3 regions of the Brevibacillus sp. FSL K6-0770 genome follow, and region 1 is predicted to be linked to each of the others. Evidence: riboswitches for the same ligand, from Rfam matches in the RefSeq annotation. Region 1 holds a riboswitch; each other region holds the start of a gene.
What was found. Region 1 has a riboswitch for thiamine pyrophosphate ahead of thiS (sulfur carrier protein ThiS). Riboswitches for the same ligand answer to the same signal wherever they lie in the genome.
Positions count from the first base shown of each region.

Region 1 (10,519 bases):
TTTTGCCCTCTGCCAGCTCGTTCATGATGTCGATCAGCCAGATTGCCAGCTGACCGAACTCATCCGAGCTGTACATGCGCACCCACTCGCCATAAAGCTCGTGATCGACTGCCCCTTCGACCTGGGCCAATCGCTTGCCGATCTCCCAATAGCTCCACGTGCACGGCAGCAGCGAGCTGACCAGTTCTGCCAGCGAGCCTTGATGCGCGACACGCAGCATGTAGCTGGTATAGCCGAGCATGACAAAAGACGGCTCTGTCGCTTCCAGCTCCTCGCGGGAAATTCCGAAGCGCGCTGCGTATTGGCGGTGCAGCTCCATTTCCGTGTTCAGCGTCGACTCCTGCAAAGCGGCAAAGCGCGCGCTTGTTTCCAGATCGTATGCTTTCACGCTTGCGAGCGCAAACATTTTGGCGTAGTCGATCAGGTAGATGTAGTCTTGCTTCATGTAAAATTTGAATGCGTCCACTGGCAATGTCCCGTCACCAAGTCCGGTAACAAACGGATGCTGGTGAACCTGCTCCCAGATCGGAGCCACACTGCGCAACAAACGGTCTGTAAAAGTCGCCATGCTTCCTCACTCCTTTGCTTCCTTCGGCGTATTGCACCAACTGGCGATGAAGCGGGCCATGATCTGGGCAAACTGGACGAGCTGGTCAGGATCGATCGATTCGTCTACGGCGTGCGCATGCTTCAGTTCGCCTGGCCCGAACAGGACAGCGGGGATTCCGGCATGGGAGAACCAGCCAGCGTCCGTGACCGTTGGAGACATGTCCACGACGGGTGCCGCGTGCAGCTCGCGCTCATAAGCCGCTTGCAGCTGGGCGAGTGCCGGATGATTGGCGTCTAGCTCTAGGGAAGGGAAAATTTCTCCCCGCTCCTCGATCATGGAGCGACCGCCCCAGCGAAACACGGGTGGATGTTCCCGCAGCCACACATCGGCCGCCGCCGCTCTTCTAATATGATCCTCGATCTCGCCAATCATTTGCTCGTATGATTCGTTCGGATAAAAGTGAACCGTAATCCACAAGGCGCAACGGTCGGCGATAAAGGCCGCGTGTCGGCCTCCTTCGATGACGGCCGGGTTGATGGTGTTGCTGCCGGCAGGAAAACCGGGATACGCTTTCATCACAGCCCAGTCGCGCTCCAGCTCTTGCAGAGCCGAGATTACCTTCATCATTTTCTCAATCGCAGAAGCTCCGCGCACTCGTCCTCCGGCATGGATCGTCTGTGCCCGCATGCCGTCGTGCAGCGTAGTCGGGCTTTCAATCGTAATCCAGCCAGTGATGACGCCACCCTGCCCTTGCATATGCAAGTTGCTCGTGTCGACGACGACTGCGTAGTCAGCCTGGTAGCCGCGTTCAATGGCAACGAGCGTCCCCGCCTCTCCGGCTTCCTCTCCAATCACGGATTGGAACAGCAGATCGCCTGCCAGCTCGACGCCATGCTCGCGAAGCATTTGGATGGCGAACAAACTCGCAGCGAGCCCGCCCTTCATGTCCGCGACCCCGCGTCCGTACAAGCGACCGTCTGCGCCGAGCGTCAGCGAAAAGGGCGGATACGTCCAGCCCGTTTCGTCTCCAACCTCGGCCACATCGATATGCCCATTGACAATCAGGCTGTTTGCCCGCGCCGAATCACGGCCCGAAAGACGACCTACCACGTTGTCGTCGCCGGGGTAAACCTGGAAGCGATCCACCGCAAAGCCCATGTCTGCAAGCTGGCTTGCGATGACGGATTGCGCCTCGTCGCTGTTTCGCGCAGGCGGACTGACGGTCGGCTGGGAAACGAGCTTTGCCAACAGGGCGAACAGCTCGTCCTTGCGATTGGCGATCGACTCTACCGCTTCTGTCAGACGATCCACGCTACTCAATCATCCCTTCCACCGGGCTGCTCGCTTGCGCGTAACGTTTTTTCGGGATGCGTCCTGCCAAAAAGCCTTTGCGTCCCGCTTCCACGCCCAGCTTCATCGCTTCTGCCATCAAAACCGGATTGTCCGCGAGAGCAACAGCCGTATTCAACAAGACACCGTCTGCGCCCAGCTCCATTGCTTTCGCGCAATCTGCCGGAGAACCGATTCCCGCATCGACGATGATCGGCACTTTGGCGTCCTCGATGATGAAGCGCAGATTGTTTTCGTTGACGATTCCCTGGCCGGAACCGATCGGCGACGCTCCTGGCATGACGGCATGAACGCCTACATCCTGCAAGCGCTTGGCGAGAATCGGATCGTCGTTCGTGTAAGTCAACACGATGAAGCCTTCCTCGACCAAAATTTTCGACGCTTCCAATGTGCCGATCGGATCAGGCAGCAATGTTTTCGGGTCACCGATGACCTCTACCTTGATCATGTCGCACAAGCCGGACGCTTTCGCCAGGCGGGCGATGCGCACCGCTTCCTCGGCTGTATAGGCTCCTGCTGTATTTGGCAGCAGAGTGAATTTTTTCAGATCGAGCTGTTCCAAAAAGTTCGGTTCTTGCGGATTTTCCAAATTCAGTCGGCGAATGGCGAACGTCAAAATTTCCGCTTCCGACACTTCCACCGCTTTCCCTTGCGTTTCCAAGTCTGCGAATTTTCCAGTTCCGAGCAACAAGCGGGAGCGAAACTCGTAAGGTCCAATTTTCAAAGTATCCATGATGATCATCCTCCTCCGACAAAATGAACGATTTCGATGCGGTCTCCATCGGCAATCGGCGTTTGTTCATACAGGGAGCGGTCGATAATTTCTCCGTTGCGCTCCACGACCACGATTTTCTCTTGCAGGGAATACGAAGCGAGCAAAGCGCGAACCGTATTGATTTCGGCCGAAAGCTCTGCTGTTTTTCCATTCAGCACAACAACCATTGTATTCCTCCTTCTTGGTGGCACTTGCCGAGGGACAAAAAACGGCTTCCCTCGCCTGCCGGAAGTCACTCCAGTCAAACGGTGGAAGCCGTATACGTATCCAAACGGACAGATGGAATAAAAAAACCATCCGCCGTGGGATGGTTGAGTTGATCTCATCAACTGGTGCGCATCCTCTGCGAAAAATCTCGCAAACGACCGCCCTAGTGAAATCGATTCATATACCTCTTCCTCCGCTGGCATGACCCAGGTCAGGTTCAACGGTCAGTAACACACTCGTTACAATCTCAGCCAACGACGCTCGGCCCCCGTTTGGTAGTAAACCTATGCAATTGTCTTACGTTCGAGTATTACAGTACCACTCTATTTCGGGTTTGTAAAGGTTTCCTTGTGCATTGCTTCCAGTTCCGTCAGGCAGCGCTGTGCCCAAGCCGCCATTTTTCTCAGCTTGTCCATCTCGCTCTCCATGGCGATGCGCACAGATTCTTTGTACTCGGGCACCTCGCCGTTGTAACGCATCACTGCCGACACCGGGGCCATGAATTTTTCCAGATAAGAAAGCGCTGGACGCTGGTGGAACAGCGGCACGTCTACTTCATAGGAAGTGTGCAGATCGCCCTGTTGCGGGTACTTCGTCACCGCCAGCACTTTGACCAAAAGTTTTGTATCGTGAATTTCCAGCACTTCGGCGATGTATTCTCCTGTCCGCTGTTTGACGCGGACTTTGTCTCCGGGATTCCAGAACATGATAGACTCCTCCTTGCATTGTCGTTATGGTTGCGCGTCGTATTAAGCCAGCAGCTGGGCAAGCAGCTTGCGCGCGTGGGCAATTACTTCGTCAGCATGCGGCTCGGACTGTCCGCCGCCTTGGGCCATCGCCGGGTTGCCGCCGCCTTTTCCGGCAATCAATGGCAAGGTGTCTTTGATCAGCTGATTCACGGCGACATTGACTTCTTGCCCGCGTGCAAACACAAGCTGGGTTTTGTCGTCTGTTGCAGCCGCGAGCAGGCAGACGGCATCTGGAGCTTCCGCGACCATCAACTGGGCAAACTGCTGCAATTGCTGGATTGATTTGTCCGGGAACACACGGGCGATCACGCGCGCGCCACCCTCCCGCTCAGCCGTGGCGAGCTGTTTTCGCACCTCGACCTCAAGCAATTGTTTTTCCACTTCGGCGAGCTTGGCTTTTAGCGAATCGCGCTCGGACAAAACACGCTCCGCCTGGACGATCAGCTCGGCCTCGCTCGTGACGAGCAGCTTGGCCAGTTCGCGGACAGTCGCCTGCTTGCGCGTGTAATCCCGCAAAGCGCGCAAACCGCAAATAAATTCCAGGCGGATGTTCCCGCGATGGCGCTCCCAGCCGAGAATTTTGATGGCGCCCACCTCACCCGTGCGCGCTGGATGGGTTCCCCCGCATGGATTGTAATCGTATTCGGGGATGATGACGACCCGGACGTTTTCTGTCACGGTCGGCTGCTTTTTCAACGGCAAGCTGGCAAGCTCCTCGTCGTCCACAAAACGGGCGATGATCGGATGATTTTCCAGCACAACCTGATTGGCTCGCTGCTCGACAGCTTCCCATACATCAGCCGTCAGCTCATCCAGTCGCACGTCGATGGTCACGCGCTCTTTTCCCAAGTGAAACGCAACCGTCTCCGCCTGGGCGACTTCCAGAAACGCAGCGGACAAAATGTGCTGCCCGGCATGCTGCTGCATGTGATCAAAGCGGCGATCCCAGTCGATTTGTCCCGTTACTTCCGTGCACTCTTCCGGAAGGGGCGCTTCCAGCCGATGGCGCACTTCGCCGTCTACTTCCTCCACATCCACGACCCGGCATTCGTTCAAGCTGCCGAGATCGGAGGGCTGTCCGCCTCCCGTCGGGTAAAAAGCCGTCTGGCTCAACACGACATATGGCGTGCCATCTGCTTCCTGGCCGCGCTTTTGTACGTGTGCCGCAAACGTTCTCGTATACGCATCCTGGTAATAAAGTCTGTCTTCCATGTTTGCTCCTTGCCGCCGGAAGGAAAAGACAACTGCTTTTTTCGCATTCCGGCCGTTTTCTCCCGCCAGGGGTTCTTAGTATACTGGTACCATACAGATCGAGGAGGGGTTATCCTTGAACAAAAAAATGTTTACGCTTGCAGAAGCAAACGAATTGTTGCCATATGTACGCGAAGAGCTATCCTTTTTGCAAAAATCGAAGCGCTCTTTCTATGAACTGTATCAAAAACGCGAGCAGCTCAAAAAACAGCAGCCCCTCGATGAAGGGGCGATCTTTTCCCTGGAATGCCAGCTTGAGTTTCTCGAATTGGAAGCGAAAATGCACGTCACCCAATTAATCTCCAAAGGAATCCAGGTCAAAGACATCGATATCGGTCTGTTTGACTTTCCAGCGATGATCGACGGAGAGGAAGTGCTGCTGTGCTGGCGCGAAGGCGAGGAATCGATCACGCACTATCACGGCTTGCACGATGGCTTCATGGGCCGCAAGCCGATCGTGTAACGGCCGCCTTTTCCTTTAGCCAAACAGCCGATCCATCTGCTGTTCGCGGACGAGCCGTTCCTCGGGGCTTGCCAAGTCGTATTTTTTCAACAGGTGAAACAGCTCGTTCAAACGCTCCTGGTCAAGCTCGCCTGCAAGCATGCTCTGAAATTGTCCGACCCGCTGTTCCGACAAATAGGAGGCTTGCTCGGCGAGCTTTTTTTGCACATCCTCTTTGCTGTGATCCAGTTTGCATTCTCCCATGGTTTCTCTCCTTTTCCGGTATTTACTCCCATCATACCACGATCATCCCCTTTCGAAAACGTATCCGCGCCGCCACAAGTGCCAGCTGGCGCATGTCCTGTGCCGCTGCGTCTGAGCGCGTCTGCCCCCGGCTGCCCTGCATCTCGTTTTGTCAATAAAAAGGGGCTGTCCCAAAAGCCGATTTCCGACTGAGAGACGCCCTTTTTGTCTTTCAAAAACGTGGATACATCCACGGTTCCGATTGTTTGTTTGACGTTAGCTAGTCTGCGCTTTTGGGACAGCCGCTTTCACCTACGCCCGCTTGCGGACACGGAAGTTGCTTTCGATCAGGAGCCAGTTCTGCGGAAACGGCAAACCGAGCTTCCAGTAGCTGACTCCGCGCAGCCCCAGTTGTTTGACGAGGTCAAATTTGGCCTGGATAGATCGGGCATCCTCGAACCAAACCTCATGCTGCCTGCCTTCTTCATCCATATAAGTGAAAAACGGGGCTTGCGCGCGGTAGTCGTAGCGAATGACGGCGTTTTGCTGCGCCGCCAGCGCGATGGCAGCCTGCGGACTTAACGCTTTTGCCGTCGTCCCTTGCTGGAAAGGCAGCGTCCAGTCGTAGCCGTACAAATTTTGTCCCATTAAAATCTTCTCCGCCGGCATTTCCGTTATGGCGTACTGGAGAACGCGCCGCACCGGGCCAATCGGAGACACGGCCATCGGCGGTCCGCCGCTGTAGCCCCATTCGTACGTCATGATCACGACGAAATCGGCAATTTCCCCAATCGCCCGATAGTCGTGCGCACTATACCATCTGCCCTGCTGCTCTGCACTCGTCTTTGGCGCCAAAGCGACGGAAACCATCATCCCCTGAGCATGTGCGCGATCGCGTGCGCGGCGCAAAAACCGGATGTACGCCTCCCGATCCTGGGCAGGAAGCGCCTCCATGTCAAAGTGGATGTCTCCCATGCCCAGCTCGCGCGCTGTGGCAAAAATGTTGTCCAGCAGCTTGTTTTGCAGCTCCTGGTTGTTCAAAACAAGACTGCCCAGTTCCGTGCTGAACTGCCCGCCCTCCAGGTTCGTGACGACGAGCATCAAGACGACCTGGTTTTCTTTGGCAATAGCCGGGAAGTCGTTCAACGTCGGACGGGCCAACGTGCCATCCCGTTTGATCCGGAAGCTGAACGGCGCCAAATAGGTCAAATGCGGTGCAGCGGTGCGCACATCGGCTTCCAATGCGGGCGGCACTGTCTGGCGCGGCTCCACATACGCATTGAAATCGGCCGCTCGGCGCGGGCGGGGTGGAATGTACAGGCGTTGCCCGATTTGCAGCGGGCGGTATTGCGATATCCCGTTAACGCGGGCCAGCTCGGCGGCACTGATCTGATAACGCTGCCCGATCGTGTACAAGGTGTCTCCCTGCCTGACCCAGTAGTAACTGCCAACAATCGGAATCACCATCGCCTGTCCCACGACAAGCTTGCCTGGATCGGGCAGCTCATTTGCTTTCGCAATCGCCTCGGCAGTCGTCCCGTACGTCGAGGCAATCCCGGTCAGTGTCTGTCCTTCTTCCACTACATGGATTTGCATGAGCCTCCCCCTTCGCAAAATGTCTCTCTTTCTTTTATTCAAGGCGAAGGGGATAGGTGTTTGTCTAGACGAGTGTTTTCAGCACATCGTACAAATAGCCGACAGAGTGCAAGGCATAATGCCTGCTTTCGACCGCCCCGCCGCGAAACACAAACAATGCGGGAACGCTGGTAATTTGCAACTGCTCCGCCAATGCCGGAGCCAGATTAATATTGAGCTGGTACAACGGAAGCTCGGGCCGCGCTGCGCTGATGACGGAAAGCATCCGCTCCGCCAGCTTGCAAGTGCCGCACATCGGTGTGTAAACAAACAGCGCCAAGACCGCTTTTTCCTGGCACAAACGGGCGAGCGTGCTTGTGTCTATGTCTTGCATGGTGCGGGAGTCTCCTTTTTTCTCGGATTCTTTATGCTAGGCAGGTCGCGGCTTTTTTGTCAATGGATGGGGGGAGGAAAGCTCATATCTATTATTCTGCGAGAAGGATTGATCGTGGTTCGTTTCTTGCTTACAATGTCCGTAATGAAGCAGCTCATCCTAGCTGTTAGTAAAGACGGGAGGTTTTTTATGATGGGAAAATACGGAGATACAGCACTTATGACCATGAAGCTGGTTGAATCCCAAGAAGCCAGTAGTCCACTGGAAGCTTGGGAGAGAGCGTCTATCCATATGTTTGGAGCAGGTACAGCTAGTCAGAAAAAGGGTTGCCCGAAAAGTGCATTTTTCGGACTTTGTGAAGAGGGATTCGTTCGTGGCATTGAGCCTGGAAGTTACACAACCTCAGTGGACAACAAAGCTTACGCCCTTCAAGCAGTTGAATGGCTAAAGAAAAACCCTTCTCTTTCACCAAAACCAACCCAGTTGTGGAAAGCGCTTCACATTCCGAAAAGCCACAACAATCAGATGGATGTTGTCCTCTCGCTGTGGAATCATGGCTATATCGATCGCTAGAAAAACGCGCGCCTCTTCTTCCTATGATCAAGAGAATCCCCCTCTCCTTGCAAAAGAAAAAGCACCCCGTCAGGTGCCATTTATCTGTTCCGCAATTTGCTCACGATAATCGGGATCGCGATTAGGGTAATAACGATCGGAAAAGAAACGTCACCGATTGCCGAGATGAGTTCCACTTGGTTCAAGCTCACTGCTTCCATGATTTCCCTCCTCTTTCCTCTATTAGACTTCCTATCCGGAGCAAAGTTGCGTAATCAGCATGATTCTGTCCATCGCCGTTCTTGCCCAAAACCTGGGGTAAGGTACTTTTGGGGCATCTCATCTATAAGTATGATGGAGGAAAAACATAAGGTGGCTCTCATGAAAAGCATCACTCTTTTCTTATCGCTTTTCCTGCTGGTTGATGAGCCGTATTTGTCATCGGGCAAAAAGACTGTCCACGAAGACAACATCCCGTTTACAGATGATTTTGGCCCGATCACGATTCCAAACGATGCCGCCTTTGTGATGGGAGATAATCGCTTGAACAGCTATGACAGCCGCTCTGTTGGACCTGTACCCATTGCACAAGTGATCGGGAAAGCAGCCAAAAAACTCGCAGAAAAGCGCTGATTTCAGGCATTGGTTCATTGGGCTTATATGCCTCTTTGAAAAAATAAATGGAATTAACATAATTTTTTTACATAAATTGGTGACTTTTTCCCTCTCTTTTACGACTTTTTAGTAGAGTGCTTGTTTCACTCTTCTATTCCTGTCAAAAGGAGGTGATCTTTGTGAAAAAGGTTGTTGCGATGATTTTTACCGCTGTGATGATCATGTCGATTTGCGGCAGTGCTCTCGCTTACCAGGGAACTGGATATTTGCCGCTGCTTCGATAGAAATGCCACCCGGGTGCTGAAAAAGCACCCTTTCTTTTGGGAGATTTGACATGCGATTGCGATTATTTACCCGCTATATGGAAAAATGTGTAATATGTGTCTGAATCGGCGTCTCTTCCTGGCAAAATCATTTTGACATAATGAATATTATGTAAACAAAAACTTTACTGTATGCCTTCTCTCCCTTCCCCCGATTCCTCTACCGCGCGATATCCAGATGATGGTATTGTGCTACAAGTAAGCATACATTCGCTTTTCAAATTTTCATCGCAGAATTGACAAAAGGGAGAGAGCCTACTGAAATTCAGACTGCTATTTTTCCTGCCATTGCTCGTTTTACTACCCGCCACCTTCGTTGGTGCTTTGGCGATGAGCGTGCATGAAGTCCCGCCCTCGATATGGCTGCAAAATATAGTCGTATTCATCATTGGCGGGAGCGTATCCGCACTCATCCTTGCCAGAAACAGACACCCTCATGCAAATCGATCGCGGAACATTATCCTCACGACCGCAGTGCTCTTTCTTTTCCTGCTGCTAACCTTCTGGGACAGCGGCATCGACAATGTGCACCGCTGGATTGCGCTCGGCCCTTTGCGTTTTCATGTGGCCAGCATCGTCATCCCCTTTTTCATTATGCAATTATGGCGACTATTGAAAGCCGAAAACTGGTGGTTTTCCTTTCTGCTGACGGCAGCAACGTCCTTGCTGTTGTTTTTGCAACCAGATGCCTCGCAACTTACTGCCTTCACTGTCTCCATGGCTATTCTTTTATGGAGTCGAGCAGATCGAAGCATCCTTCGTTTTGTCTCTGTGGGCCTGCTCTTTATTTTCGCAGTTATATCGTGGATCAATCTCGATCACCTATTGCCTGTTCCCTATGTCGAAAAAATTTTGTACCTGGTTGTTGACATGGGAATGGTTTGGCTGCTTGTCGAAGTCCTTTCCAATTTCGCACTGATTGCCCCTTTTCTGTTGCTGCATTCTGCGCATGCCAAAATCGTTTCCATCGCGCTCGGCGTGCATTTTGCTGTGCTTTTCCTGACAGCGCTTTTCGGCAATTTTCCTGTACCGATCATCGGATACGGCGTCTCGCCAATGATTGGGTATATCATCGCCTTGACATCGATCATACGCGCAAGAAATGACCTGCCTTGCTCATGGCGCAGGTCATTTTTTTGCTAAAAAGCATCGAGCAGTCAAGCAAGCTGACGTTTGGGTGCAAAGCCGCTCCCACTCCATGTAAAGCTAACTTGACACACCACCACCTGTAAAGTACACTTTACGTAAAGTTAGCTTTACAGGTGGTGTATGATGAAAAATCGCGTTCGTGAAAGACGTCTGGAGCAAGGCTGGTCACAAGATGCGTTATCGGAAAAGGTGGGTGTTTCACGACAAACGATCATTTCTTTGGAAAATGGAAAATACAACGCTTCCTTGATCCTCGCGCATAAGCTGGCACAAGTATTCGGCTGCATCATTGAAGAGCTGTTTATTTTTGAAGGAGATGAGAATATATGATCGATACCTATTTC
Region 1 is NZ_JBBOBQ010000001.1:2,810,844-2,821,362, reverse strand. It holds gene tenA (thiaminase II) at 1-568, opposite strand, end outside; gene NST23_RS13830 (acetylornithine deacetylase) at 575-1,870, opposite strand; gene NST23_RS13825 (thiazole synthase) at 1,863-2,633, opposite strand; gene thiS (sulfur carrier protein ThiS) at 2,639-2,842, opposite strand; TPP riboswitch at 3,054-3,164, opposite strand; gene kapB (sporulation phosphorelay system protein KapB) at 3,206-3,589, opposite strand; gene NST23_RS13810 (alanyl-tRNA editing protein) at 3,632-4,843, opposite strand; gene NST23_RS13805 (DUF2203 domain-containing protein) at 4,959-5,345, shown strand; gene NST23_RS13800 (hypothetical protein) at 5,361-5,588, opposite strand; gene NST23_RS13795 (LysM peptidoglycan-binding domain-containing protein) at 5,880-7,163, opposite strand; gene NST23_RS13790 (thioredoxin family protein) at 7,228-7,536, opposite strand; gene NST23_RS13785 (DUF6979 family protein) at 7,726-8,109, shown strand; gene lepB (signal peptidase I) at 8,470-8,721, shown strand; gene NST23_RS13775 (hypothetical protein) at 9,357-10,169, shown strand; gene NST23_RS13770 (helix-turn-helix transcriptional regulator) at 10,299-10,505, shown strand; gene NST23_RS13765 (hypothetical protein) at 10,502-10,519, shown strand, end outside.

Region 2 (10,519 bases), 740 kb from region 1:
GGATAAAAAAAGACAGTCCAGCCACAATCACAATCAAGGCCAAAACCCAGCTAAAGCCTCTGGCTCCTCGCGATCTGCGCGTTTGTCTATAAAGTTGGTCCTCGTTCATCCGTTTTCCTCCCAGTTCGCAATCAGTTGCTGGATGCGCTCTGCTTGTGCTGCACCCTCGCGTTCCCCGAGTTCGATGATTTCCTCCACGCCAGAGTAGGCAATACTGCTATAATGTCCAACATCCGGGCGGATTACGATATCCGCAGCAATGATCCTGTGGCGGAGAATTTCCCGTTCCATCACATCAATCGTCTGGGCAATGACGTCGAAGATGCTGTTCACCTTCATTGGCGTATCGACCTGGGCCACATCGACTGCAATGACGATATCCGCTCCCATGTCTTTCAGCACCGTCACAGGCACGCGGTCAATGACACCGCCATCGACCAGCAGACGCCCGCCAACCTTTTCCGGGACAAATATGCCTGGAATGGAAATGCTCGCCCTGACTGCCTGATCAATCGGCCCATCGCGGAATACAACCCGTTCGCCGGATTCGATGTCAGTCGCCACAATCGCCAAAGGCTTGCCCAGTTCTTCCATCCGCTTCCCGTGAGTGAGCAGCTTGATCAACTGCTTGATTTTCTCTCCCGCGACAAACCCCATGCTCGGTACGGTCAGATCAAGCCAGTGCTTGCGCTTCAGATTGAGCGCGAGCTTCGCCATCATGTGCGGCTCGATTCCGTTTGCATACACCGCCGCAATCAAACTCCCCATACTGCTGCCCGCAAGCATGTCGATCTCGATTCCTTGCGCCTCGAATGCTTTCAAGACACCAATATGCGCAAAACCGCGGGCCCCGCCTGAGCCTAGCGCTACCCCCACGGTTGGCTTTCGCTTCGCCGTCATGCAAACACCTCCTGTAAACAGCCTATGTGACCATTCCCTGTTCCTTTCACACTTGAAAGATACAAGCCTCACGCATAGATCATCAGCCTGTCACGTAGACATGTACTATGATCTTTTCGTCGACACAGGAGGATTCCATGTCACGCCACTCACCGTTTTTCACCTTGTTGCTTGCCCTCTCGACAGTCGCGCTCGTCTTGACCCTTGTCATTTACTCGCAAATTTCTTTTGAAGCCGCCGTCCGTGGACTCAAAATCTGGTGGGAGGTCGTATTCCCGTCCACGCTCCCGTTTATCGTCCTCTCGGAAATATTGATGGGACTCGGAGTCGTTCACTTTGTTGGCGTGCTGTTGGAACCGTTGATGCGCCCTTTGTTCAATGTTCCGGGAACAGGCGGATTTGTGCTCGCCATGGGCTTTTCATCGGGATATCCGGTGGCAGCCAAGCTGACTACCCGCTTGCGCCAGCAGAGCAATATCTCCAAAGCGGAAGGGGAACGGCTCGTATCTTTTACGACGACGGGAGATCCGCTGTTTGTCATGGGCGCGGTGGCAATCGGCTTTTTCCACAGCGAGCAAATGGGAGTCGTCCTCGCCTTGACCCACTATTTGTCGGCAGTCATCATGGGGCTGATTTACCGTTTCCACGCGCCGTTTGCTGCCATAACCAAGCCTTTGGAAAAAACGAATTTGCCCCTCCCGCTCCGCGCGCTGCAAGCCATGCACCGGGCGCGAATCCGCGACGGTCGGCCGTTTGGCAAACTCATGGGGGATGCCGTGCAGTCAGCGCTCAACACCTTGCTCATGATCGGTGGCTTTATCATCGTGTTCTCTGTGTTGATTCAGTTGTTTCAAGCGATTCACCTGACCCAATTGATCAGTACGTTTCTCGCTATTTTCCTCGGTCCCTTTGGCTTTCCTCCCGCCTTTTCCAAAGCCATCGTCGCCGGGCTGTTTGAAGTCACGTTGGGCGCGCAGGCAGCCAGTGTCGTTCCCGATGCCGTATCCATGGTCTGGAAAGCTGCGATCGCCAGCGCCATACTGTCCTGGGGCGGACTGAGCGTCCATGCGCAAGTCGCCAGCATTCTCAGCGAAACAGACATCCGGGTAGCGCCTTATTTGATTGCGCGTGCTCTCCACGCTTTATTGGCTGCCATTTTGACCTTTGTTTTCTGGCAGCCGCTGGTCAAAGCGAGCAACTGGTTTTTGGAAAAAAGCGTTCCCGTCTTCGTGCCGACCACTTCCGGAATCCCCGTTACAAGCTGGTGGGAGACGATCGCTTTTTCTGGCACGCTCGCGGCAGGGGTGGCTGTTCTGCTTTTCGGCATCAGCTTGCTCACCCGTTACTTTCGCAGCAGCAAGCCGAGGTAAACTCGGTTACTCGCTGGCCAATTTGCGCTTGAGCGCTTCTTCAATCGCTGGCGGCACCAGATCGGCGACACTTGCCTTGTACCTTGCCACTTCTTTTACGATGCTGGAGCTGAGATACGAATACTGATTGTTGGTCATCATGAAAAAGGTCTCGATCTGATCGTCGAGCTTTTTGTTGATGGAAGCAACCTGCATTTCGTACTCGAAGTCGGACACAGCGCGAAGACCGCGAATGATCACTTTGGCTCCGCGCTTGTTCATGTAATCGATCAGCAAGCCGTCAAAAGAGTCGATCTCCACATTGCTCATGTCCGCTGTCGCCTGACGAAGCATCTCGACGCGCTCCTCTACGCTGAACAGGGAATTTTTTTTGGAGTTGATCAGAACTGCCACGATGACTTTGTCAAACACTTTTGCCCCCCGACTGATAATGTCGAGGTGTCCATATGTAACCGGATCAAAGCTTCCCGAGCAAACGGCAATCGCCATGTTGCCTCCCCCTTTTTTCTGTGAAAAACGTCTCGACGTTTTTCATGAAATGGAATGCGACCGCAAAAAGCGAGGCGTTCCTATGCTTCTTGCTGCGGCTCGTAATAGTACAAAGTGACCGCTGTCTCGCCGTACGTAGCCTCGCGATCTTTGACGCAATCGCCGATGGCAGCGGGAAACGAGTCCTTGCTGTCGTGTTCGGCGACGATCCAGGCACCTGCTGCGAGCAGACCAAGCTGTTGTAGCTGAGTGATTTCTTCCACGATGTTTTGCTTCGCATACGGCGGGTCCAAAAAAACGAGATCAAACGGCTGCTCCCGCTTTGCCAATTGCCGGATGGCTCGATCCGCATCCATGCGGTACATTTCTGCGTATGCATCAAGGCGGCAGGCGCTGACATTTTGCTTGACGACAGAAAACGCTTTGGCATCGCGCTCGACGAAGACAGCTTTGTCCGCTCCCCTGCTTAACGCCTCAATGCCCAAGCTGCCTGTGCCGGCATACAAATCCAATGCCCAGCCCCCATCAAAGTACGGGCCGATCATGTTGAAAATCGATTCTTTCACTTTGTCGGTCGTCGGACGCGTTCCGCTTCCAGGGACGGCCGCAAGTTTTCTACCTCTGTGTTCTCCTGCGATGACGCGCATAATTGTTCACCTGTTCAAAGAAGTTTGTAGAAGATAAATGCCGCCTGTACCAAGGCCGTTCTGCCTTCAGGCTGATATCATACTATCACAACTGCCTACCCCCGTAAAATTGGCAACTGGAAAATTTATGCCGGCTTCAGGTATACGAGACGCAAAGTTTGGAAAACATGATGGATAGCGACGCAACGGTGTCGCTGACAACCGCGGAGAAGACTTACGTTTCCCCATAAGCTCTTCCTCCGGTTTCTCCTCTCCCATAATTGAAAGGCAGTTCACTTAGGCGCGCGGCGTGTCTGATAGGAGCATTCCGTGCCATCGCTCCCTTCGCGGGAGGAGTTGAACAGCTGCCCCATCGTCATTTGACGAGGGGGTATTTTTTTGTTCCCGGCATGCGCATACTACTTGCACATGTTCCAAAAGGGGGAATTGACATGGCAGCAAAACAACCGTCCGAGCAAAAGCTGAAAGCAGCCAAAGCCCAGTCCATCGCGGATCGTACAGGCATTGGCAGCGAAGCGGCACGCGAAATGCAATCGCGGGCGGACCAGTCCGACATCGTCAAACACGGGCAGTAAAATCGGGCAAAAAGAACGCAACCAGCCGTCCCATGCGATCGGCTGGTTTTTTCATGGAATGGAAAGCAAGCTCGTCTGTGTCAATGTTTCCCGCCTGCATTTCCCTCGCGGCTTCGTCTGGCTGCCTACAAACAATAAGCAAAACGGCCGCACCCATCTCATCACTTACCTCGTAGCAGCATCCAGCCCCAGCCTTATGCCACTACCGAATCGGGAGGAATCGTATGCACACCGTCTGGAAAGGATCAATCAGCTTCGGCCTGGTCAACATCCCGGTTCGCATGTTTACGGCGACAGAAGAACGGGATATTCGCTTCCGCCAGCTGCACAAGGAATGCAACACCCCCATCAAATACACGAAAATGTGCCCGCATTGTCAGCGGGAAGTGGACGCCAGCGAGATCGTTCGCGGCTACGAGTATGAAAAAGGCCACTTCGTCATGATCAACGACGAGGACCTGGAGGCGATCACCCCCGAAACCCGCCGAGCTATTGAGATTCTCGATTTTGTGGACTTGTCGGAGATCGATCCGGTTTACTTTGACAAAAGCTACTTTCTGTCTCCTCAGGACACAGGAGAAAAAGCGTACGCCCTGCTTCGCGCCGCGATGGGCCAAACCGGAAAAATCGCGATTGCCCAGGTGACGATGCGCAATCGGCAAAGTCTCGCCGTCATTCGGCTGTATGAGCATTGCATGATGCTGGAAACGATTTTTTATCCTGACGAAGTACGGCCAGTCAATCAAGTGCCTGCCTTGCCAGAGGCGACCATCCCCTTGGCGGAAAACGAGCTGAAAATGGCAACCGAGCTGATCGGCAATATGACCGTTCCGTTTGACCCAGCCAAATACACCGATGAATACCGCAGCGAGCTGCAAAAAATGATCGAGAAAAAGCTGGAAGGCCAGGAGATTGCCACGGCACCGACCGTCGCTCGGACGAATGTCATCGACCTGATGCAAGCGTTGAAGGAAAGTCTCGCTTCTACCGCAGGCACTTCGCCTGGTCCGGTAAAAATCGAGCCTGAGCCTACGCCAGCAGCAGCGAAACCGAAGCCAAGCCGCAAGCGCGCAACTCCCGCAGAGCCGACCGCAGCAGCTCCCAAGCAAATGCCAGCGCAAAGCGAGGCGATGACCACAACCAAAAAGCTGCGTCGCAAAAAAGCGACTCCCGTGTAACGCCATGCAAAAAAACCTGCCCGATACGGACAGGTTTTTTGCTTATTTTTCGACCAGTTGCTGCTCTGGCTCGATATGAATATGAACGGTATTGATTTTGTGCACACGTCTCATGCGTTCTTCGATGTGTTCGGTGATGGTGTGGCTTTCTACCACATTAAGGTGCGGCTCCACATGGATCACGACGTCAACCAGCACGCTGCTGCCGTGGTAACGCGCTTTAATATCGCTAATATCTTTTACTCCGGCGATGGACGAGATCGTCTCTTTCAGTTCCCCCAACTCTTCTACGTCAAAGCCGTCAGTCAAGCGATGGGTCGCTTCCCGGAAAATATCCCACGCTGTTTTCAGGATGATGACTCCGACTACCAACGCAGCCAGCGGGTCAAGCCAGTAAAGCTGGAACTGCGCCCCCGCAACGCCCACAAACGTCCCGATGCTGACGAAGGCGTCCGAGCGATTGTCTGCGGCCGCAGCCAGCAACGCCTGACTGTTTGTTCGCAAAGCGAGCTGACGGTTGTAGCGGTACACGCCCAGCATGATCGCTGCTGTCGCCAATGCCGTCCAGCCTGCGAGCAAATCCGGTGCCGTCGTTTTTTGATCAAACAGCGAAGGAACCGCTTCCGTCACGACTTGCAAGCCGACAAACAGCATGATGAATGACGCGACCAAGGCCGAAATCGTCTCCGCGCGAAAATGGCCGTACGGGTGATCGTGGTCAGGCGGCTTGCGGGCAATGCGCAGGCCGATCAGGACCGCAATCGATGCCACCACGTCTGTCGAGTTGTTCAAGCCATCTGCCATCAACGCTTCCGATCCCGTCAGCACAGCAACTCCTATTTTTAACGCCGAGCAAAAGATATAGGCAATAATACTGACCCACGCGCCCCGTTCCCCTTGCTTCAGATCCGAATATACATCCACACCCCATCACCTCAAAAATCTCAATCACTCCGTTCGCTCAAAAGACAAGAACGAAGCGTCATAAAGCAGTTTCTTTTTGATCGAATTACATCGTAACAGACGCGATTCGTGTGGGTCTACAGAAACAGTTTTAGTCCGATTCATGAGTATAGAGGGGGGGAAAATGTGTTGCCCTGTGGCAATTTTTGTTGGAAACTTTTTCTTGCCAACGATGGGCGTTCTCCGGTATCCTAATCTTGCAATCACAACTACAAACAAGCACGGGAGCTTGGAAATCACCAGGCTGAGAGGATGGTACTGTGCCATCGACCGTTGAACCTGAACTGGGTAATGCCAGCGGAGGAATGTCCATATGACACGACAAGTGACGTGTATCTTTTTGCAAAATACCCGTTGCTTCTCTACTCTCGCGTCTGGCGTCGCATGCTCCCATGCGGCGTTTTTTTCGCGACGGGCCTCTTTCGCCTCCCTACAAGGTTCGCGCTTCGTGCAACCACGCCAAGGAGGTTTTTTCATGTCATCCATTTCATCTTTTCCCGGAAGCCGCAAAGTATACGAGGTCGGCAGTCGCCCTGACATCCGCGTGCCGATGCGCGAAATCACCCTTCAAGCAAGCGAAGGGTTGTTCGGCCCTACCCCCAATCCGCCTTTGCGCGTCTACGACACGAGCGGCGAATACACCGCTGACGGATATGTCGCGGACATCGAAAAAGGCTTGCCGCTAGTGCGCAAAGCGTGGATCGAGGAACGCGGCGATACGGAAAGCTATGTCGGCCGGGAGCCACAACTTGTCGACGACGGAATCAGAAGCAGCGAAAAAGCGGTGACGATGCCAGCTTTTCCGCGCGAAGGCTATCGGCCCAAACGCGCTTTGCCAGGAAAAAATGTCACCCAGCTTCACTACGCCCGCCAGCAGATCATTACGCCAGAGATGGAATACATCGCGATTCGCGAAGGAGTGACCCCCGAATTTGTCAGAGCCGAAGTAGCTGCCGGGCGCGCGATTATTCCGGCCAACATCAATCACCCGGAAGCGGAGCCGATGATTATCGGGCGGAATTTTCACGTCAAAGTCAACGCCAATATCGGCACGTCGGCCGTAAGCTCCTCGATGGAAGAAGAAGTGGAGAAAATGATTTGGTCCGTGCGCTGGGGCGCCGATACGATCATGGATTTGTCGACCGGAAAGCACATTCATACGACCCGTGAATGGATCATCCGCAACAGCCCCGTGCCAATCGGTACCGTACCGATTTACCAGGCGCTGGAAAAGGTCAATGGCAAAGCGGAAGATCTGACCTGGGAAGTGTATCGGGATACATTGATCGAACAGGCGGAACAAGGAGTCGATTACTTCACCATCCACGCTGGCGTTCTGCTGCGCTACATTCCTTTGACGGCAAAACGCGTTACCGGGATCGTCTCGCGTGGCGGCTCCATTTTGGCGGCTTGGTGTCTCGCCCACCATGAAGAAAACTTTTTGTACACCCACTTTGAAGAAATTTGCCACATTCTCAAAGCGTACGACATCAGCGTCTCGCTTGGAGACGGTCTGCGCCCCGGCTCGATTGCGGATGCCAATGACGAAGCGCAGTTTGCCGAGCTGGAAACACTCGGGGAGCTGACGAAAATCGCCTGGAAGCACGACGTGCAGGTGATGATTGAAGGGCCTGGTCACGTTCCGATGCACCTGATTCGCGAGAACATGGACAAACAGCTGGAGATGTGCCACGAAGCTCCTTTTTACACGCTCGGGCCATTGACCACTGATATCGCTCCCGGTTACGACCACATTACCTCTGCGATTGGCGCAGCGATGATTGGCTGGTTCGGGACAGCGATGCTCTGCTACGTGACGCCCAAAGAGCACCTGGGACTGCCGAACAAGGAAGATGTGCGCAACGGCCTGATCGCCTACAAAATCGCCGCTCATGCAGCCGACCTGGCCAAGGGACATCCGCGAGCCAAACAGCGTGACGACGCGCTGTCCAAAGCCCGCTTTGAATTTCGCTGGAACGATCAATTCAACCTGTCTCTCGATCCTGAGCGCGCCCGCGAATATCACGATGAGACACTGCCTGCGGAAGCAGCCAAGTCTGCGCACTTTTGCTCGATGTGCGGCCCGAAATTTTGCAGCATGAAAATCTCGCACGACATCCGTCAGCAAGCGCAGGAGCAGGAACAAAACGAGCCTGCGGCTATCGCGGCAGGCATGCAGGAAAAAGCCCGCGAGTTCCGCGAGCAAGGAAGCCAGTTGTACCAATAAACGCCTGGAGGTGGCAAGACATTGAATGAAGCCTTGCGTTTGCGCGCTGAAATCGCTCGCCTGGAGGTGGATTTGGAAAGTCTGAGACGCCAGCTGTTCCATTTGCAAAAAGAATGCGCGCACGAGTTCGTCGAAACGTCGCTGGCGCGCACCTGCTCCAAATGCTTGCAAACAGAAAGCCTCTATTATTAGAGCACGTATGACATAAAAAAGGTCGGAATCCCTCGTCATGGGATTTCGACCTTTTTTGCCTGCCGGATTCAGCGGGAAGCCTTGACCTGTAGCGGCAACCCTTCCTTATAGTACAGCTCTGGCGACAGCAGGATAAAAAAGAGGTGGACGTTCTCGAAGCCTTGCTTCTGCAAGATGCGATTCATCGTGCTGGCAATCTCATCGTGCTTGTTCTGTTCTCGCGGGAACATCATGATTTCCAGAGACAACGGGCTGTTCGTCAACTGCTCGACCAGCAGAAGCTCCAGCTTGACTTTTTCCTCGCTCACTTCAGCGATGCGGGCAAACTCTTCTATAATAAGGGGCGCAACCGATTGCAGCTTTGCTTTTTCAAAACCTTTAAACCGAAGAAATGGCAAGTCAATTCCTTCTTTCCGTAAACATGCGGCTCGCCAGCTTCCAGCAAGCAAGTCCAGGCTGTTCCTCAAAATCATTACCATAGTAATTATAAACTACAGTCTATTTCTAGATCAATGAAAAAAAGGGCTATATCCAAAGAACGACTCTCCCCTTACGCACTGTGGTGGACGTACCACGATTAGGAGGTTTCAAGCCATCCGGCGGATATAGCCCATCCATACTTGTTCATGCTCTCTTCATATGAACGTCGATTCATATGAAATTTTCTCTAGTATACCTTATATTCAATACTTAATCAACTAAGAAGTTTCGTAAAATTCGATCACAACTGCTGTTCAAGACTCTTTGCATAGACCGCAAACAATCGTGGGACTGTACGAATACGAGCGACCGCTCCAGCGGAACTTCAAGCAAAGCAATTACGGAGGCCCTATGCCACTTGAACCGATCACCCCTTTTGAACCGATCCAAACCGAAACGATACCAGCCGGAAGCAACTGGATTGCCCAGGTGAAGTGGGACGGGGTCAGAATGCTCACCTACCACGACGGCAACAAGACACAGCTCATCAATCGCAAAAAGAATGATCGCACGAGGCAATACCCCGAATTTGCCCGGCTCGAACGCTACTGTTCCGCCTCATCTGTCATTCTCGACGGAGAGATGATCGCTTTTGACAGCCAAAAACCGTCTTTCCACGAAATCATGAAAAGAGACAGCCTGCGCAAGGAACTGAGCATCCAGCTCGCCATCGAGCAAACTCCCGTCACCTACATGGTGTTTGACGTCCTGTATTGGAATGGCAGCTGGGTAACCGACAAACCGCTCGGCGAGAGACAAGAGATTCTAGCGCAGATCATGCTTCCCGAGCCAAATGTGCAGATCGTACAAAATGTCAGTGACCCGCACAGCTTGTACGATGTGATGAAGCAACATCACATGGAAGGAATCGTCTGCAAAGACATGACGAGCACCTACCTCCCGAGCGGAAAAGATGCGCGTTGGCAAAAACTCAAGATTTTTCACGATCTGTATGCCGCAATCGGCGGTGTCACGCTGCGCGATGGCGTCGTGAATGCCGTCCTGCTTGGCTTGTTTGACGACGCCGGAAGACTTGTGTACATCGGTCATGCAGGCACCGGGAAGCTGACCCAGCGCGATTGGCGCGACCTGACCGAACGGATCAAACCGCTGCTCCTAGACAGCATGCCTTTTGCCAATCAACCGGAACGAAAAAAAGACACTCTCTGGCTAAAACCGGAGCTGATCGCCAAAGTCCAGTTCATGGAATGGACCTCCGGATTGACGATGCGCCAGCCGAGTATTCAGGCGTTTGTCGATGGCAGTTTGGCTGACTGTACGTGGAAACAAATCAATTGATCGCCGACTCCCCGCCTGCTACTGCCGAAAGTTTCCTTGTTGTTTGGGACGGCCCAGCCTTTGTTTCCCGTGATTAAGGGCCTGCATTTCTCCGTAACTGGCAAGGAGCGCAATGACCATGAAAATAATGTAGGCGATCGCGGTGGCAATTCCGGCTGCGGGAGATTTGTCGCTGAGCATGTCTCCAAGCAAGATCGTC
Region 2 is NZ_JBBOBQ010000001.1:3,555,326-3,565,844, forward strand. It holds gene NST23_RS16630 (SepM family pheromone-processing serine protease) at 1-109, opposite strand, end outside; gene NST23_RS16635 (patatin-like phospholipase family protein) at 106-900, opposite strand; gene ylbJ (sporulation integral membrane protein YlbJ) at 1,038-2,270, shown strand; gene coaD (pantetheine-phosphate adenylyltransferase) at 2,277-2,759, opposite strand; gene rsmD (16S rRNA (guanine(966)-N(2))-methyltransferase RsmD) at 2,840-3,406, opposite strand; gene NST23_RS16655 (hypothetical protein) at 3,838-3,981, shown strand; gene ku (non-homologous end joining protein Ku) at 4,206-5,159, shown strand; gene NST23_RS16665 (cation diffusion facilitator family transporter) at 5,202-6,083, opposite strand; TPP riboswitch at 6,334-6,445, shown strand; gene thiC (phosphomethylpyrimidine synthase ThiC) at 6,598-8,349, shown strand; gene NST23_RS16675 (hypothetical protein) at 8,371-8,541, shown strand; gene NST23_RS16680 (DUF1904 family protein) at 8,610-8,939, opposite strand; gene NST23_RS16685 (ATP-dependent DNA ligase) at 9,373-10,320, shown strand; gene NST23_RS16690 (GerAB/ArcD/ProY family transporter) at 10,339-10,519, opposite strand, start outside.
Region 2: another riboswitch for thiamine pyrophosphate. It lies ahead of thiC (phosphomethylpyrimidine synthase ThiC); the one in region 1 lies ahead of thiS (sulfur carrier protein ThiS).

Region 3 (10,519 bases), 1.9 Mb from region 1:
GAGAAGCCAAACGCGATAAATACGCTGTTCCACGATAGCAGCGGTGGAAGGTTGGCAAAATGCGAGATCAAGGCGGCGATGCCAAGTCCGCACAGGACGCCGACCAATCCGCCGATCAGGCAGACGATGATGGATTCAATGAGAAACTGAATCAAAATATCGCTTCGCCGCGCCCCCAGCGCTTTGCGAATCCCGATTTCCCGCGTGCGCTCGGTGACGGAGACGAGCATGATGTTCATGACGCCGACCCCGCCGACTACGAGCGAGATCCCGGCGATGATGCTGAAAATCAAGGTGAGCGTGCCTGTCAGCTGATTGAACTGGTCAACCGATTCTTGCATGCTGCGAACCATGTAATGGTCGTTCTTTTGGTGTTTGCGCGTCAAATATTGCTTGGCCTGCTGCATGGCCGAGTTGACGGAAGCTTTGTCGACAGCCGTACCCATAAACGAATGGATCGACGGTTCTTCCAGCAGGGAGTTGTAATACTGGATGGGAACTACGGCGCCGAATGTTTCCTGGCCCATGTCAAACTTGAATTTTTCCTCTGAGTACGTGCCGATGACGACGAGGGAATTGTTTCCCCAGCGAACGCGCTGACCGATCGGATTCATTTGTCCGAACAGCTTCTCGCCAAGCTTGTCCTCCAGCACGACGACAGCGCGCTGTTCCTTGTCATCGGTATCGCTGAACAGGCGGCCTTTTGTTACTTTCATTCTTTTCTGGATGTTGAAATAATCCGCCGTGGTGGCGGTCAGGTTGGCCCGCTCTTCTTTTTTCGGCCCCTTCAACTCGATTGTCGTTCCGCTGTAAGGGACGATGTACTCGATTGCCGGACTGATTCTGCCCAGGACAGCAGCGTCATCGATAGTCAGGTCGTCGGATTCGATTTTTTCTTTTGTCTCCCAGTTAATGAAGACGTTGAAGGTGTTTTGCCCGAATTTTTCCATCTCGTCGTTGATTGCTTTTTGTCCGCCTTCCCCAAGCGCGGTAACGGCGATGACAGAAGTAATCCCGATGATGATGCCGAGCATGGTCAGGGCCGAGCGCATTTTGTTGGCCCAAATGCCCTCCAGTGCGGTGTAAAAGCTTTCCATAAAATTCACGTGACAATCACCTCGTCATTCGGGGTAGAGAAAACGCGTTCCTCTACCCGCTCATCGCGGATGATGATGCCGTCTTTGAACGTGACGATTCGCTCGGCGTGCTGGGCGATGTCCATCTCGTGCGTGACGAGAATAATCGTGACGCCTTGAGCGTGCAGTTCCTGAAAAATCGACATGATCTCGACACCGGAGCGACTATCGAGGTTTCCTGTCGGTTCGTCTGCCAAAAGGATGGCGGGACGGTTGACCAGCGCTCTGGCGATGGCGACGCGCTGCTTTTGACCCCCGGACAGTTGAGTAGGCTTGTGGTGCATGCGTTCGCCCAGCCCTACTCGTTTCAGCGCTTCTGTAGCCCTGTTGCGTCTTTCCGAACGGCTGACGTTGGCGTACATCATCGGCAACTCTACGTTGTGCAGGGAAGTGGAGCGGGCGAGCAGATTGAACGACTGAAACACAAAGCCGATTTTTTGATTGCGTACGTAGGCGAGCTGCTTGTCATTGAGGCTGCTTACCTCAATCCCGTCGAGAATGTAGCTTCCCGTGTCCGGGCGATCCAGACAGCCCAGCATGTTCATGAACGTCGATTTCCCTGATCCTGATGGTCCCATGATGGCGACGAACTCGCCTTGTTCCACCAGCAAGGATACACCTTTCAAAATAGGGAGGGTGCTATCGCCAGTCTTGTATGATTTCGTCAAGCCTTCTACCTGAAGCATTGTCGGCTGACCTCCTTTTTACGTGGAACACATTCAGTCGTTACATGCCCATTGGTGCGGGACCGCCGCTCATCGGCATGACAGGCGCTCCTTCACTCAGCGCTTCAACAGGTCCCAAAATGATTTGCTCGTCTCCGTTCAGACCTTGCTTGATGTGGGAGAACAGTTCATTTTCGGTGCCTGTGGCGACTTTCTGTTTCTTGGCGATTCCGTTCTCGGATATCCAGACGAAAGTGCTGCCGTCCGCTTCCTGCTGGATAGCTTCGATCGGAACTTGCAGAGCGTTATCGATTTTTTCCGCCAAGATGTTGATGTCCACGTGGAAGCCTGGCTTGAGCGCGCTCAAATCTCCTTGCGGCTTGAGGATGACTTTGACGCGGGTCTTCTCACTTTGGCCCGAACTGCTTTGGCTAGTGGTTGCGATCGGGGCGATTCGGGTGATCTGGGCATTCAGCATTTGTTTGCCCAGCGTAATGCCTTCGATGGTCGCCGTCTGTCCGAGCTTCAGCTTGCCGACATCCGATTCGTTGATGTCAGCTTGGATGAGCAAGTTGTCGAGATTAGCCAGTGTCAAAATTTCCGTGCCTTTGTTGACGTATTGGCCGTTGTCCGCCGCGACGCCAATAACGGTTCCGTTCGCAGGTGCGACGACAACGCTCTGGACGCGTTCTTTTTCCAGTTGAGTCCGTTCGACGGCCAGTTTGTTGATTTGTGCCTGCTGAGCGGCGATGTCTTCTTTGCGCGGCCCTTTTTGTTTCAGGGCGGACTGTTGTTTCGCCACATTGAGGGCGGACAGCGCGTTGTCCAAGATAGACTTCGCCTTGTCGACTTCCTGCTGAGTCGAAGCGCCCGAGGAGAACAATTGATTCATCCGGTCGTATTCTCGCTTGGCCGCATCGTACTCGCGCTGTGCCTGCGTGACCCGCTCGCGCTCCTGTGCTACTTCTTCCGGTTCTACGCCGATCTGGGCTTTGGCAAGATTGGCTTTTGCGACTTCCATCTGCGCTTCGAGATCAAGCAGTCTGCTGTCCACATCGGTCGTATCAATTTTGGCGATGATCTGGCCTTTTTTGACCTTGTCGCCTTCTTTGACGACGAACTCGCGCAACGTGCCGTTCACATTGGCGTACTGCTTCTGCTTGTCCTCCACGATGACGATTCCGGAGGTCAAGATTTTGCTTTCCAGAGCTGATTTGGTCGGTGTTCCGATGTTGACGGGCATGCCCATGGCTTGCTGAGAACCCATCATGTTGAGTCCAACGAACCCTGCCCCTAACAGGACGACAACGGAACCGATGATCCACCACCGTTTTTTCATTTTCATTTCCCCTTGTTGTTCTAAAAAGAAACCATTATTTCATTGCTCGAAGTAGTTTTACGGAAGGCATGGAAAAAGGTAACACTTTTGCCGAATCGTTCACGATTTGCTCACATTTTGCGATGTTTTGACGGAAAGTAACTTTCTCGCTTTTTGCGTGATAAGATAAGAAAATAGATGACGTTCCTTGGGAGGGGAGCCATGAACCAAGCGATTCGATTTGATTATTCCAATGCACGCGGCTTTGTGAGACAGCATGAATGGGAGCAGCTTGCGCCAGCAATCGGGCAGGCGCATGAAATGTTGCACAAAAGAACGGGTCCAGGCAGAGACTATCTTGGCTGGGTAGATTGGCCGAACAAATACGACCGCGTCGAGTATGAGCGGATTCGCCAGGCGGCGGCACGTATCCAGGCTGACTCAGATGTGCTTTTGGTAATTGGAATCGGGGGTTCATATTTAGGAGCGAAAGCTGTACTGGACGTATTGGGCCACAGCTTTTACAACTTGCTGCCGAAGTCGAAGCGGCGATCGCCGGAAATTTATTTTGTCGGCAACAATATCAGTCCGGTGTATATCTCTCATCTGATGGACGTGTTGGAAGGAAAAGACGTCTCCATCAACGTCATCTCCAAATCGGGCACGACGACAGAGCCTGCTATAGCTTTTCGGCTGTTGCGCAATTGGCTGGAAAACAAGTACGGCCGCGAGCAGGCGAAGAAGCGAATTTACATTACGACGGACAAAGCGCGGGGGGCCTTGAAAAAGCTTGCGGAAGATGAGGGCTACGAGAGCTTTGTCATTCCCGATGACATCGGCGGGCGTTTTTCTGTCCTGACAGCAGTCGGACTATTGCCGATCGCCGTGAGCGGCGCCGACATGGATGCCCTGATGAAAGGAGCGCAAGATGCGAGCGAGCGGTACATGGTCATGGATTTGGCCGAAAATCCGTGCTACCAGTATGCGGCGATTCGCAACGCCCTGTACCGCAAAGGCAAAACGGTGGAGCTTCTGGTCAGCTACGAGCCGCAGTTCCGGTTTTTCGCCGAATGGTGGAAACAGCTTTTCGGGGAGTCGGAAGGCAAGGATGGCAAAGGAATTTTTCCCGCCGCTGCCGAATTTTCCACAGACTTGCATTCCTTGGGGCAGTACATACAGGACGGCATGCGACACTTGTTCGAGACAGTGGTAACCGTAAACAAGCCAGCCATCGATGTCACGGTAGAAGAAGACCCGCTTGATGTGGACGGACTGAACTTTTTGTCCGGCAAGCGGATGGGATTTGTCAATAAAAAGGCTTTCGAAGGGACGGTGCTCGCCCACGTGGATGGCGGCGTGCCGAACCTGCTTGTCGAGATGCCAGAGGCGACGGCGTATCACCTCGGTGCCTTGATCTACTTTTTTGAAAAGGCGTGCGGAATCAGCGGCTATTTATTGGGCGTCAATCCGTTTGACCAGCCCGGGGTGGAGGCGTACAAGGCCAACATGTTCGCCCTTTTGGGCAAACCTGGATTCGAGCAGCAGAAAGCGGAATTGGAGGCAAGATTGCGCGATAACAAGACATATTTGACCGTGGAAGAGACAGCAGCGTACTTGGAGCTTCCGGAAACGTTTATTTTGGAAAAGATTCACCAGGGCAAGATTCGCGCTCTGCACGACGGCTACGAGTACGTCATCAACAAGGAACAGTTCAACCATCATATGGAAGAAATGCGCAAGCTCCGCGAGTTCGAGGAGGCAGCGCGCCATGAGACGGTTCCGGAGAGCTACGATGTAAAAGACGAGGATTGAGTGTATAGCATCTTGTCACTGGCGGCCAGGAGGACTATACTTGGTTGGTGAAATGAATATGTAAAGAAGCAACTTGGGGAGTCCTTCACGCGGGGCTGAGAGGATGGAAGCATACGACCGTCGACCCATTGCACCTGATCCGGATCATGCCGGCGCAGGGATACGGTTGCCGGCGAACAGCGCTTTTTTCTTTGGCTATACGGCGTATGAAGCCCACCTTTTCCTGCTTGGGAACGGGTGGGCTTTTTGTATGTTGCCCTGTTCAACTTGGATCAGGAGAGAGATCACAACAGCGAGGAGAGAAAAACGTGGGCGATTGTCTCATAGTGGGTGGAGGAGTTATCGGTTTAAGTCTGGCGTATGAATTGTCACGCAGAGGGATGGGCGTCACGTTGGTTGAGCAAGGAGAATGGGGCGGACAGGCGTCCTCGGCAGCAGCGGGCATGCTCGCGCCGTTGAAGGAGTTTACAGCGCCCGGTCCCATGCTCGATTTCGGCATGGCGTCTCTGGCTTATTATCCGCAGTGGGCGCAAGAGCTGGAGGAGTTTACCGGGGGCGATGTACAGCTCAGCCTGGAGGGGCTGCTCACGGTCGCGCTCGACGATGGCGAGCAAGCACAGTTGGCAGAGAAATTTCGCTGGCAAAAGGACGCGGGGCATAGCGTGCACTTTTTGACGGAAAGGCAGCAATTGGCGGAAGTGGAGCCGCTGTTGACAGACAAAGCGCAGGCAGCGATTTACTCCCCGTACGAGGGGCACATCAACAATCGCATGTTGCTTCGCGCTTTGGTGACAGCGTGCAAGCTGCAAGGAGTTGTGCTGCATTCCGGCTGTGTCGTGAGCGGCATCGCGGTAAAAGGCGGGAAAGTAGTTGGCGTGGACAGCTCGCTCGGGCCGTTGCGCGCCGCGCATACGGTGATCACTTCGGGAGCGTGGGCAGGTGTCATGCTGGACTTGCTGGGTGTGTCGGTTCCGGTGCGTCCGGTTCGCGGTCAGATTGCCGCTGTTTCCTCTGTCGGCATTCCGCTGCGCACCGTCATTTTTGGCACGACGGGATATGTGACGCCGAAAAAAGACGGCAAAATCGTGCTTGGCGCAACAGAAGACGAGAGCGGCTTTCAGCGCGAAGTGACGATGGCGGGGTTAGCCAGCATCCTGAACGGGGTCATGCCGTACGTTCCGGCCTTGCATTCAGCCGCTTTTCTGGAGGCGTGGGGCGGATTGCGGCCAGCTACGGCGGATGGCAAGCCATTGCTTGGGCCTGTACCTGGATGGGAAGGGCTGTCGATTGCCGGAGGGCACTTCCGCAACGGCATTTTGCTCTCGCCCGCCACAGCGAAGTGGATGACGGACTATCTGGAAAAAGGAGAGCGGGAGCAGCTCGCCCCGTTTTTGCCTGCGCGCTTCGTAACAGAAGAAAACGTCAGCGCACATAAAATGGGCTAGTCTTGCCTGCAAACCGGAACACCTCCCCATGGGCACATGTATATGGTAATAAAGAGCACCAGAAGGGGAGGAGTTTCCATGCAGGATGAAAAAAACCTGTACCAGGCTGACGTCCAGACGGTCAGTCTGATCAAGGATATGCGCGAAAATGTGCACAACATATGCAAAGAACACGTCGAGAAAAAAGTGCGCATTGAAGCGATAGACGGCCAGATTTTTGAAGGCGTGATCGTGGATTTTGACGATCAGAATGTATACGTTGAAGTGGACGACCCGGATGCGGAAGAAAACGACTATGAATATGAAATCGAAGAGGTAGCCAGCCGGAAATCGCCCGGCGACTGGGGAATGCATCAAGATTGGAATCCTTACGGAGGGTATCTCCCCTACGGCGGCTATCAGCCGTACGGCGATGTCAGTCCGTTTAGCAGCAGCAGCCAGCCAAATCGGCGACCTCCAGGGGGGCAAGTCAGTCCGTACGCCGATGACTGCTATCCTTACGCTCCGATGACTCCGTTTGGCAGTCCAGGTCAACCGTTTGGTCAGGTGAGTCCGTTTGGCAGCCCGGGTCAACCGTACGGTCAAATGGTTCCGTTTGGCAGTCCGGGTCAACCGTTTGGCCAAGTGAGTCCGTTCGGCAGCCCGAGTCAACCGTACGGCCAGATGAGACCATTTGGCAGTCCGAGCCAACCGTACGGCCAAGTGAGTCCGTTTGGCAGTCCGAGTCAGCCGTTTGGTCAAGTCAGCCCGTTCGGCAGCCCGAGTTTTCCGTACGGCCAGATGCAGCCGTTCCCGGACGGCAATCCATTTTTTAGTCCGTACGGCGGATTCAACCCGTACATGAGCCCTTATCCGCCTTTCCCGCCGCAGCCATGGTATCCGTTTCCGCCGCCACCACCGCCACCGCCAGTTCCTCCGGCTGCGGTTGTCGTGCCGAAAAGAAGGCGCCGTCGTCCTTGCCGCAGAGGCAAAAGAATCATTCCACTCGCTTTGTTTACATTGCTTACGATCGCCCTGCTCTAAAATCGGGAGCATGCAAGCCTCTTTGCCAGCGGATGATTGGCAGCGGGGCTTGTTGTGCGTTTGAAGAGCACGGCTGTGCGAGTACAACCTGCCCTTTTGTCGCACACTATCCATAAAATGTGACGAAGGCAGGAGGATTACCAGATGAAAAAAATACAGAGCAGTCTCCCCGGAACGAAGGCGACGTTTGGCTACTTTCGCGAGTCGCTTGAGCCGCATTTTACGCTGGCTAACTGGGACTATGAGCAAGGCTTTTTTGACCGGACGCTGGATGATCAAAACATGGTCTACCTTCGCTTGCCTGTAAAAGTTTTGCAAGGGGAGCTGGACAGCCCGGATGCGTGGCTGGAGCTTGGCGAGCCGTTTGTGTTGCGTCATGTGTACAACACAGGAGTGGAAGAAGATATCGGCTACTACGCGCCTGTCGCTTCGGCAGTGATGAACCAGTTTCAGCAGCCGATCGACAAGGATGCCGACATTGACCCGAGATGGATTCGCAAGGCGGAGGCAATCGTGAAAGAGCTGGAAAATCGCCTTGGATGACGGGTGGGCCTTGCATGAGGCCCGCTTTTTCTTTTCCGGGGGAATTTCGCGCGGGATCGTTCCAGGAAGAACGCTGGTAAAATCCATTTCGGTTTCCATGCATCTCCTTTTTTCATGTGGTATAGTGAGATCAACAAACAAGCGTACTTGACCGCTTCGAAGGATAAAAGTGAGGGCAGACCAGCATGAAGATTGCGACTGTACTGCGAAATGACGATTATACACGGGAAGTAGAGAATTTGCTCAAGGAAAAGCTGAAGGAGGCTGGCAGCTCGTATACTTTTGTGAATGGAACCGATGAGGAGCCGGATATGGTGCTCTCGATCGGCGGAGATGGAACACTGCTGGAAGCCGTTCACCAATACGGGATGGAGCCGGCCTACGTCGGGATTCATACAGGCCACCTCGGATTTTATGCAGACTGGCGGCCGGAGGAGCTGGACGAATTTGTCGACAGGTTGCTGCACGCCCAGCCGGCGATTTCGGAGTATCCGACCGTCCAATGCCGGATTGAAACCGCTGATGGCAAGCAATACGATAAATGGGCGCTGAATGAAGTTGTCTTGCGCAATGCGTCCTTGTCGACGCTGGTTGCTTGCGTCTACATTAACGGCGATGAGCTGGAGACGTTTCGCGGAGACGGCTTGATCGTCTCGTCGCCGTCAGGCAGCACGGCATACAACAAGGCTGTAGACGGGGCGATTGTGCATCCGTCGATTGAGGCCATTCAGCTTTCGGAGATCGCTTCGATCAACAACCAGGCATACCGGACGATCAACAGCTCGCTTGTTTTGCCCAAGCATCATGAAGTAGAGCTGATTGTCATGAACCCGGAGATCATGATCGGGCTGGACCGCGAACAAGGCGTGTGGACAGGCGTTCGTTCCATTACTTGCCGCGTGGGCCAGGGCAAAGTGAAATTCGCGCGCTACAAGCGCCTGACCTTTTGGGGCAGGGTACGCAACTCGTTTATCAAAGGCTAGATAGAGAGGGAGAGGGTTGCATGAAAAAGGTAGGAGCATTGCAAAGCATCTATCGCCATCCTGTAAAGGCAATGCGCGGGGAACTACTTACATCAACCGAGATCGATGCTTTTGGGCTGTACGGGGATCGCGTGTATCGCTTTTGGGATGATACACGGCCCGGAAAATTTTTGGGCGCAGACAAAGTTCCAGCTCTTATTGGCTATTCTGCAACCATGGAGGCAAAACAGAGCGAGGAAGAGTATCCGCAGGTGCGAGTCGTAGCGAGCGACGGCAGCGTTCACGAGTGGGGGGAATCGCTTTTTTCCCATGTAGCGGACACAGCCAAACGGCCCGTTACGCCTTTGCGCAGCATTCCTTCGGAGGGCAAGCAGGACTGGGAAGAACATATTTTGCTGGTGACAGACGCTTCCTTGCGCGAGATTGCCCGCCAGATCGGCAGCGAATGGGTTGACCCGAGACGCTTTCGCGGCAATCTGATCGTTGTGCTGGATGACGACGAGCCGTTTGCAGAAGATAAATGGATAGGAAAAAAATTGAAAATCAACGATGTTACGCTGCAAGTAACGATGCATTGCGTGCGTTGTGTGTACGTAAACATTGACCCGGATACGCTGCAGAGGACCCCGGAAGTATTGAAGGCATGCGTGAAGCGCCACGACAATCACTTCGGAGTATACGCTTCCGTGGTGGAGACAGGCACGGTATCCTGCGGTGACGATGTGTACGTGCTGGAAGAGTAGTGTGCAAGGAGGAGAGCAGCTATGCAAGAGACAAGCCCCTTGGAGAGAGTTCGCGCATTTGTCAAACGGTACGATCCGCAGCTGGAGCCGATTGTGTATGAACAGCCTCTTCCTACATCGGAAGCGGCCGCAGCAGCGTTGGGCAGCGAGGTAGGACAAATCGCCAAGTCGATCCTGTTTCGCTCCGGCGACCAGTTTGCGCTTTTTGTCGCGGCAGGCGATGTCAAGATACACCCGAAGCAGGTGAAAGCTGCGCTCGGTTTGGGAAAAGCGAAAATGGCTTCCATGGAGGAAGTCGAAAAGGTGACGGGCTATCGTGTCGGGGCTGTCTGTCCCTTTGCGTTGGAGCAAGAAGTGCCTGTAATCGTGGACACTTCGCTGCGGCGCTTCCCTGTCGTCTATACCGCCGCTGGCATCGCCGAGTCGCTTTTGCCAGTCACGTATGAGGCGTTGCTGGCGATGACCAATGCCGTCGAAGCAGATGTGGCGCAGGCCCCGCAAGCTCCGTAGCCAGTAGCGTAGATAAGCGTGAAAAAAGGAAGCTCTCGCAAGCTTCCTTTTTCTTGTTTCGAGCCTGTTAACGACTGAGCGAGGAATGTTCTTGCCCAAGCAGCAGCTGGTAAAAATAAACATCGTGCCACTCGCCGAATTTGAAGCCTACTTCTTGAAACCTTCCGGCAAGCGTGAAGCCGAATTTTTCATGCAGTTTGACGCTCGCTTCATTGCCGCCGACAATTCCGCTAATGACGGTATGGTAGCCCAGTTGTTCTGCCCGCTGCAAGATTTCACTCAGCAGGGCCGTTCCGATGCCGCGTCCCCGCTGTTCTGCATCGATGTAGACGGACAGCTCG
Region 3 is NZ_JBBOBQ010000001.1:894,670-905,188, forward strand. It holds gene NST23_RS04545 (ABC transporter permease) at 1-1,106, opposite strand, end outside; gene NST23_RS04550 (ABC transporter ATP-binding protein) at 1,103-1,822, opposite strand; gene NST23_RS04555 (efflux RND transporter periplasmic adaptor subunit) at 1,863-3,140, opposite strand; partial or broken gene NST23_RS04560 (glucose-6-phosphate isomerase) at 3,342-4,691, shown strand; gene NST23_RS04565 (excisionase family DNA-binding protein) at 4,713-4,931, shown strand; TPP riboswitch at 4,996-5,112, shown strand; gene thiO (glycine oxidase ThiO) at 5,240-6,376, shown strand; gene NST23_RS04575 (hypothetical protein) at 6,455-7,399, shown strand; gene NST23_RS04580 (YugN family protein) at 7,544-7,942, shown strand; gene NST23_RS04585 (NAD kinase) at 8,128-8,925, shown strand; gene NST23_RS04590 (MOSC domain-containing protein) at 8,946-9,668, shown strand; gene NST23_RS04595 (YbaK/EbsC family protein) at 9,690-10,178, shown strand; gene NST23_RS04600 (GNAT family N-acetyltransferase) at 10,246-10,519, opposite strand, start outside.
Region 3: another riboswitch for thiamine pyrophosphate. It lies ahead of thiO (glycine oxidase ThiO); the one in region 1 lies ahead of thiS (sulfur carrier protein ThiS).